DNA from 4 places in the uncultured Anaerobiospirillum sp. genome. Region 1 is predicted to be linked to each of the others. Evidence: predicted binding sites of a transcription regulator. Region 1 holds the regulator's gene; each other region holds the start of a gene.

Region 1 (2,198 bases):
CATTTCTGACATTAAGGACATCATCACTCACCTTAAAAATAGAGATATCGGTGTATTGATCACTGATCATAATGTGCGTGAAACTCTTGATGTATGCTCCAAAGCCTACATCGTAAATGCAGGCGAGATTATCGCTAAGGGTAGCGCACAAGAGGTGCTTGAAAACAAGAAGGTACAAGAAGTGTACCTCGGTAAGAATTTCTCTTTATAGGAAAACTTTCATGGCTGGCTTGAAAACATCTCTGCAAATGAGAGCAGTCCAGACACAGACCTTAACTATGACTCCACAGCTGCAGCAAGCAATTCGTCTGCTGCAATTGTCGACTCTAGATCTGCGTCAGGAGATTCAGCTTACTATCGAAAAAAATCCACTTTTAGAGATTGATGAGTCTATCGCTAACTCTAATGTGGACTCGCTTGACGAAATGGCAGAAAACGAGCGTCGTGCCAATGATAGCGAGATCTTTGATCCATTTAGTAATGACGCCTCTTACCAAGGTGCGGACATTGATATGTCTGGCTACAACGAGCACAACGAAGTTGCCTCTGCTGGTGAGCTCATTGGTAAAGATAGTGAGTCACGCGCCGACTACTCTCGCTCACGTAGTGAAGATGACTACTCAGACTATGATCTAACTGGATCCAAGGCTAGCCAAGAATATCTTGATTATGGCTCTGACTATCGCGAGTCAGATGTTGATCTCTCAGCTGCAGATGATGCACTTTCTAATACTGCCCTGCCAGATAGATTAACTGAAGCAGCGATGGACCCTGGTGCCATCTCGACTTTATCTAACCACGATACATTAGCTAGAGATGATAGTGTCTCTGCTAAGTCACGCTCTAAAAACGGCATTACTGGCCTTAACACTGTCTATGAGGGTGAAACCGAAGAGGATTTACGAGATCACCTTACTTGGCAGCTTAACTGCTCTCAGATCCGTGGTCGCGATCGTGAGATTGCCGAGGCTATTATTGATGCTGTAGATGACTCAGGTTATTTAACTGAATCCCTTGAGGACATCGTCTCTGTAGTTATCGGCCGTTATCCAGATACCACAGAAGAAGATGTGGCCATTGTGCTAAAACTCGTACAGCACTTTGATCCATTAGGCGTAGCCTCTCGTACTGTACAAGAGTGTCTGCTCATTCAGATTCGTGAAATGATGCAGACCAATGTAAGCCAAGAGGTCTTGTTTGCTGAGTTAGTAGTCTCTCAGTACCTCGACATGCTCTCAAACCATGACTATCGTGGCTTGTGCAATCAGTTAAGCATCAAAGAAGATCTCTTAAAGAAAGTTATTGAGATCATCGTTTCATTAAACCCACGCCCTGGTAATACTGCAGTTAAGCAAAAGTCAGATTTCATCATTCCTGATGTCTTAGTCGTTAAAGATGAAAATGGCAATTACGATGTTGTCCTTAATCCTGACTCACTGCCACGCGTGCGTTTAAATGAACAGTACAAAGCCCTCTCTTGCTATGCACGCAACGAGCGTGAAAAAGAGTTCTTCAAGAGCAACCTGCAAGAGGCCAATTGGTTTATTCAAAGTATCGCTAAGCGTAACGACACCTTGCTCAAGGTTTCAAAATGCATCATTCAGCATCAGAAAGCCTTCTTAGATCATGGTGAGAGTCGTATGGAGCCTTTAGTGCTTAACGACATCGCTCGCGAAGTTGAGATGCATGAGTCAACTATCTCACGTGTGACTACTGAAAAGTATCTGTTTACCTCTCGTGGTACCTTTGAGCTTAAGTACTTCTTCTCTTCTCACGTTAGCACCGAAAGTGGCGGTACAGCCTCTTCAACTGCAATACGTGCAGAGATCAAATCACTCATCTCAAAGGAAAATCCACGCAGACCATACTCTGATAATCAGATCGCCGTGCTGCTTAAAGAAAAGGGCTATTGTGTGGCTCGCCGTACCATCGCTAAATACCGCGAGTCTATTGGTATCGGCTCTTCCTCACAGCGTAAGCGTCTTGTATAAACCATCGCCACTCAAAGCGGCACTAACGAGACGAAACGAAACACGAGACGAAACGCCACTACAACTCCCCATCGCCCCATTGTCAGCTAAAAACGAGCACTTTGGGGCCTATGCCCAAAACTACTTTGGGCATAAACCCCAAAGAGAATTTGGACATAGCCCCCAAAAAGAATTTGGGCATAATACCCTGCCTCATGAGTTTTAACT
Region 2 (2,198 bases), on a different contig from region 1:
GTTGTAACTAGGTAATTTCAAAAAACTGTGAAGCTTCACACATTTTTAGCTTGTATACTCGTATAATGCCACGATCCAAAATTTCAGCTACTTTCTTTGATGAATGCTAAGTGAGGCATTTGACTAAGAAAGGCTCTTTGGTTTAGCAACTTGGTTAAGCCTGTTTTGATTAGGTTTTACTTTTTGTTGCGCTATTGAGGCTTTGCAATAGCCTTAGCTTGCTTTTAACGTGGCTAAGTTATTGTGCATATGCTCTTAGTACTCTTGTGTTTGTATGCTTGGATAGCACTGATGCGGAGCATTTGCTATGCACTACGCCGTGTCTTTTTAACAAAGACGTGAGGCCTTCAGCGTTTTATAAACTAAATATGCGCTTGTTGCCAATAGAGTGGCTATACTGTGCGCGGAGTCTTTGCTGTAACTGCTCTTAAAGCAGATAACTTGCTAGTCAGACTAGAGAGTCTTTATATTTTGCTTGCATGCATTTAATGCATGAAGCTTGGTTTAAAGCCCCTTGTTGTAGATTACGAGACTTTGGATAACCGATTTTTCGCCTGTGTGGCTTTAACTGGTGGCCTGATAGTTATTTTTCTAACGGCTCTTGTTTGTTGCTATACAGCTAGCACTTAAGCTTGTTAATGACATGTTTTAGACATGAGATAAAGCTAGTTGCTAGAACGTTACGTAGCGTTGCAAGCATTTAAGATAGCAATGCCCTTTGCTAAGCCATTGGTGCACAAAGTTGCGCCTTTAAGCTTAGCTATAGCTTTTGTGTCTTAAAATACGTATGATTTGCAGCCCTCAACTGTTTAGTTTGTTGAAACTTCCTCAATGCATAAGCTCTTTATGTCTTATCGACTTTGAGGCATCTGTAATTTGCTGTATTGAATTTTGTTTGAACGTGATTACAGATGGTTGGTTGGCTAGCTACATGGTTGGATAAGCGATCAAAATCTACAATTTTGTAGGTTTTAAAAGCCTGAAAACGCGCTTGGAAAAGTGATTGTTTTTGCGGTTAAAAGGCGTCGAGCTAGTGTTTACAAATCGCTTGTATATGCGGTTTGTTCGTTGTGGCACGCTTTTTGACTTAAGTACTGTCAGACTTGATTTATTCGTCATATATCTGACAGGAGCTAACAATGGCAATCGATCACATCTCTAACAGCTCGCTGATGTCACAGCTTGAGCTGATGAACAAGCAAATGAGCTCACTGAGCCAGGGTGCATCTCGCGGTGTTCCACAGGGTAACTCCGAGTTTGGTTACATCGGTGGTCAGAGCCCATTTTTCAATGGTGACAGTGCTGCACGTGCTTTACGTGATCAGGCAAAGGCAACTGTTAACGGTGCCATGAACTCAGGTGTTGTTAATAACAACAACGCTGACAAGGTTTACCAGCCAGCTTACAGCGCAGGCCAAACCGTTGGTGAGTTCAAGCAGCTGTTAAAGGATGCATTTGAGAACGTTAACATCATTCAGAACGAATCAGCCTCCATGGCTCAGCGTTTTGACGTAGGTGACCGCTCAGTTACCTTAGCTGACGTTATGATTGCATCTAACAAGTCAAGCTTATCTTTTGAGGCTACTTTACAGGTTCGCAATAAGTTGGTCGATGCATATCAGACCATCATGCAGATGCAGATTTAGTCTTTTTCATAAAGGATAGAAAATGTCAGACAATTCATTCCCGGTGGCTGCTAATGGCAATCAGCAGGGGCAGAACTCCACTGCTCTTGTCGATACCAATGCCTATGATGCCGGTCAAGCTCAGAATACTGATCAAGTCTCTGCAGATGCCGTCCAAGACCGTCAGGACGGGGATGATAGTGAGAATCGCATCGGCGGAACCGTTGGTAATACTGTAAATACCGAGCCACAGCCTACTGATTTTAAGAATCGCGTAGGTGAGTTCCTGCGCAATGGCGAAATTCTGCGTAAGCTCATTATCCTTGGCTTCTTAGTGCTGTTCTTAACAGGTGCTGTATTCGGCCTGTTATCACTGCAAGCCAACAATAGTGCAGCTTCACAGCGTTCTATCGGCCGCTACACTCCAGAAGAGTTAGGCAAGGTCATCGATTTCTTAAGCCTTCAGGGCTTTAACTACACCTTAAACGGTGACAGCGTCCTCGTACATGTTGATGATTACGCCATGGTACGTGAGGCAATGCTGCGCAATGGTGTAGCTATCAATAAGATTGC
Region 3 (2,198 bases), on a different contig from region 1:
GAGCGAAGGTAGGAGGCGTATCCGGCGATAAGAGAACCTTGATGCAAGCGACCGCTTGGGGATGGGGCAAAACGTCCGCGATATTCCATAGCCACCTCACTTTCTATCTTCACAGCACACAAGAAAACAAACGAGCAAAACCGCTAGATCAGATCTCCAAAGCTAAGCATGTTTGTATACATTCAGATGAAATAGTGCCTGCTAAAGCATGTTCAAGAATGTCAAAGAAAACTATCAATGCTTGATTGGCTCATGTCCTGTCCATGATGAGTGGCAGCTTACTTTGAGTTATTTCTAATAACTCAAGTGCATGATCAGTGCATTGAGGTAGTTTTTTATAGATGGAAAGCTGATCAAATTTGCTCGCAAACTTAGAATAAAAGTTGAGCTTAGATTTGCTAGTGCCAAAGAAAAGTGTCTATGCTCGAGACAAGCAAATAGTACGTCTTAACTTGTAAAAGTTAAGCAAACTAAGTCAAAACTAAAGTCTTAATCATAGACTAGCTACAAAATGTAATGATAACAAGGCTTAGCAAGCGTTATCGTTATGAAACGCGTGTAGAGTCACGTTTTTTGTGCTGTAGCATACATTATGAGCCATCGAACACACCAAAAAGTGCCATGTACACTAGCTTGACGGCTAAATATTAAATGAGTTTGACACTTTAACAATGTGCCACTATTTAACGACATAGGTAGCGCATTCACTCAACTTTAACCAAATACAATTAGCTTTAAATTTTAGTTAAAGCATGTGGTGCAGAAGGCAAAAACAGGAGTGGCTGTAAAGGTGGGATTTTACAGATCGGAATGGTACAGATAGGAGTTTGTAAAGGTAAGTTGTTGCGGCTGTGGTTTTGGTTGGGTACAAAAAAATCAGGCGCAACTTTAAATAAAGTGCGCCTGATCTAGGCAGTAAGCCTAGTTAAGAGGGCTGAAAGTCTTATCTAAAATAAGCTAAGAGCCCATGTAAAAGCTTAGATTAGTCACCTAACTGCTTTTCTTTGATCTCGGCTAATGACTTGCAGTCAACGCACAGGTCAGCAGTTGGACGAGCTTCAAGACGCTTAATGCCGATCTCGATACCGCACTGCTCGCAGTAACCAAACTCGTCTTCGTCGATCTTGTGGAGGGTCTTCTCAATCTTCTTGATGAGCTTACGCTCGCGGTCACGAGCACGTAACTCTAAAGCAAACTCTTCTTCTTGTGATGCGCGATCAACAGGATCTGGGAAGTTAGCAGCTTCGTTCTTCATGTGACCAACGGTACGGTCAACTTCAGAGCGCAGCTGGTCACGCCATGCAGTTAAGATCTTGCGGAAGTGCTCTTTTTGAGCATCATTCATGTACTCTTCACCGCTCTTCTCGACGTATGGCTTTACGCCAGCAATAGCGAGAGGAGACATGGAGTCATAATTTTCCTGTGCTGTGTTACTCATAACCCTGTCCTTGTATTAATTTAGCAAACAGCTTTTGACAAGCTAAGTAATAATTCAATACTTAGTGTTCCAAGATGCCAATCGATTACCATCTTGATTGGTCATAAGACCGTTTGCACAAACTAGTCACGTCCGCAAAACGGACTGTCCTCCGAAAGATCATGAGCCTAGGATGCATGCAAGCTTGAGATAGGCTAATAAAGTGCCATATCTGGTGTACTCTTAAGCAAGCTAGCTTGTTTTAAAGAGCAAGAGTTTTTTTGATGCAACTCTTGCCAATTAACCGTTCTCTTTCGGTCTTGCCACAAACATCAAACGATATTTGTGAGCTATAGATTAACGAGTTAAGCGGTAGGGCCATTGGTTTTACCAATTACCAAAAGCTACTACCTTTCCTGATAAGGATTTTGCAGTATGCACACATTGCACGTTTGCTGCAACTAATCAGGTGTAGAACCAATGGTTCTGCCTAATCTTGTGACAATAGACCTTGTAGCAAGTATCTATCGTTGAGTTATTTTTTTTGCTTCGCATTAAGAGGGTTTAACAAAGTTTTAACCCATTGCGAATCTCGCTTAAACAAGCGGTTAAAGACCTTAGCAGGTCATTTTAAGGCCGCCATTATCCATATTTTGTATGTCTGTATCAAGCCATATATGTCTAACATGTGAGAAAGTTAGCTAATTTGCAAAACAAGGTTTGCCTCGCCTCTCGTTTTAGCAAAATATTAGACCCCTAAAAATACGAACAGTCCCCAGTC
Region 4 (2,198 bases), on a different contig from region 1:
TTGCTGAAGCCTCAGGATCTTGATAGCGGAACTTAAAAGGTAAGATAGTCTTCTTAATGTTGCCTGCATAGCAGTCTAAAACTGAATCATCATCAATGAGAGCCTTAACTAATACGGTGATAACCTTGCCGTTTTCTTGCTCTTCAACTACCTGCATACGGCGGATAGGTGACTTAGCCTTAATACGGAGCTTTTCATCAAGTAAGGTACCGTTTTCTAAAACCTGCTCGATGCTGATGTCAGCACCTGCTTGTAACGAGGCATTGCGTAATGCATCGTCAATAGCAGCGCGACGTGCTGCAGCTCGATCTCCATTAATAATGGCTGCTGATCCATGGGATGTATACCAACCTGCAAATGCTGATTGGCTAAACAGAGCCATAAACAGAGCAATACATAAAGCTTTTAAAGAAGCTCGCATTTTAATCTCTCCGATGATTACGAGATTGCCTCATGATCCTGCAGTATTGGATCAGACATAAAGCCTGTGCCCATCTGACATCAAAAGATCATTGCTGATCGGGTCATTGTTTGAATAGAAGGTGCAAGTGAGTAACAGCAAAGTTATCTACAACACATTCTTGCTCAAGTACGACAACTATATGCAGTGATATTACAAAATGTAAGATACGCTGTACAAAAGATGTTGCAAGACAACAAATTTTTGTCTGAGCACAGTTTGTCATATTTACTGCTATACCCACGCAATGGCTCATAAAAAAGCCATTGAAGCGGCAATACCCTCAACTAGCTTTGGTATAGAGCAAGAAATATGCAAACATTTGTAAGATGCACACAATAGTGCAATGACGCGAATTAGGCGATCGTAATCGTCAAAAGATCTGCTAGACAGTTGTCATCGTATCATGGCACTGTTATTGCACCTTGTCGCAATATTCATTTATAGATGCGGCGGATATAATGCTATCCGCAGCTATGTGCTGCTCAAAGAGATTGAGGTTCAGGAGATGCAATTTAAGTCATCATTGCTCGTAGCTTTATGTGCGAGCTTATTACTTCCTGGCTGTGTTGCGGTTAGTAATAATCAATCAAACATACCGTCTAACGCTCGTATTCAGGGAGTTAGCTCCGTTCAAAGCGATAAGTCTGTATACCAGCAAAAGGGTATGGAGATCAGTGCTGTTACCTCTCGTATGGCTACCACCATGCAAGAGCACATGCTCCACTATCTGCTCCCATATGCTCCAGTAGATCGCACTTCTGAGAAAGGCGATGTCAAAATTGTGACCATGCCACGCATCGCTGTTACCTCATTTGTAGATACTGATACTTTTGAAAATGCAGGCTACTTAGGTCGTGCATTAGCTGAGTTCTTCACCCATGAGATGTCATCACGTGGTTTTGAAGTAACTGAGTACAAGTTAACTGGCAGCCTTTCTGTTACTAAGGATGGTGATTTCATTCTGTCTCGTAACTGGAAGAAGATTGCTAAGGATACCAATGTTAAGTATCTGCTTGGCGGTACCATCACCCGTAACAACTCAGGTGTGGTTTTAGTGTCTCGTGTAATTAACATGCAGACTCGCCAGGTCATCTCTTCAGCAACAGATTTCATCCCATACAATCTGTTACCAGCTTGCTATCGTACTGTAACTAAGCAGTGTGATTTTGCTGGTGCTGGCGGCTATCTGTCAAAAGAGCAGATTCGTGAGGCCAACTACTACAAGACTAAGTATGTAGAGGCACAGAGCAAGCTTGATGCTTTAACTGCTAATAGCGCTGCTGTTAAGGCAGAACGCGCCCGTGCTCAAAAGGCTATTACCAAGGCTCAGATTGTTTCTTCTAATGGCAAGCCATTAGGCGGTGTATACCTTTCTGCTGATGCTGCTCCCAGTGTGGCAATGACCACAACTTCAAGCGCTAACGGTTCTAAGGCAACCACCGCTAGCTCAGGTACTACTGGTTTTACCGCTACCCCAGAAGAGCGTAAGAACTACAATTTCTTTGACAGCTCTGATGAGGGCCCAAAGACCAAGCCTGATCCACGTTTCAAGGATAATGTTGTTGTAGGCGCTACTTCACGCGGTAACTACGATGTATATCTTGAGGATACTGCCTCAGACAACGTTATGCCTACCTGTATCTTAGGTAAGTGTAAGGATCCAGTTGTTTATCCTGCTAACACTTATCTGCACAACACTATGTTAGTTCGCGATACTGCTGATGAAAGCGGTTAT

The links. The regulator sigma-54, encoded in region 1, starts transcription at its own class of promoters, with help from an activator protein. The targets are predictions, from matches to a motif close to TGGCACNGTTTTNGCTT.
Region 2: the regulator sigma-54 is predicted to act here: its motif matches at 1,072-1,088, upstream of fliE (flagellar hook-basal body complex protein FliE).
Region 3: the regulator sigma-54 is predicted to act here: its motif matches at 1,630-1,646, upstream of dksA (RNA polymerase-binding protein DksA).
Region 4: the regulator sigma-54 is predicted to act here: its motif matches at 868-884, upstream of RDO37_RS00725 (FlgO family outer membrane protein).

Annotation. Positions count from the first base shown of each region.
Region 1 is NZ_CABTML010000022.1:3,605-5,802, reverse strand. It holds gene lptB (LPS export ABC transporter ATP-binding protein) at 1-211, shown strand, start outside; gene rpoN (RNA polymerase factor sigma-54) at 222-1,991, shown strand.
Region 2 is NZ_CABTML010000026.1:15,395-17,592, reverse strand. It holds gene fliE (flagellar hook-basal body complex protein FliE) at 1,140-1,646, shown strand; gene fliF (flagellar basal-body MS-ring/collar protein FliF) at 1,669-2,198, shown strand, end outside.
Region 3 is NZ_CABTML010000027.1:18,404-20,601, reverse strand. It holds gene gluQRS (tRNA glutamyl-Q(34) synthetase GluQRS) at 1-89, opposite strand, end outside; gene dksA (RNA polymerase-binding protein DksA) at 983-1,438, opposite strand.
Region 4 is NZ_CABTML010000007.1:109,667-111,864, reverse strand. It holds gene RDO37_RS00730 (flagellar assembly protein T N-terminal domain-containing protein) at 1-421, opposite strand, end outside; gene RDO37_RS00725 (FlgO family outer membrane protein) at 969-2,198, shown strand, end outside.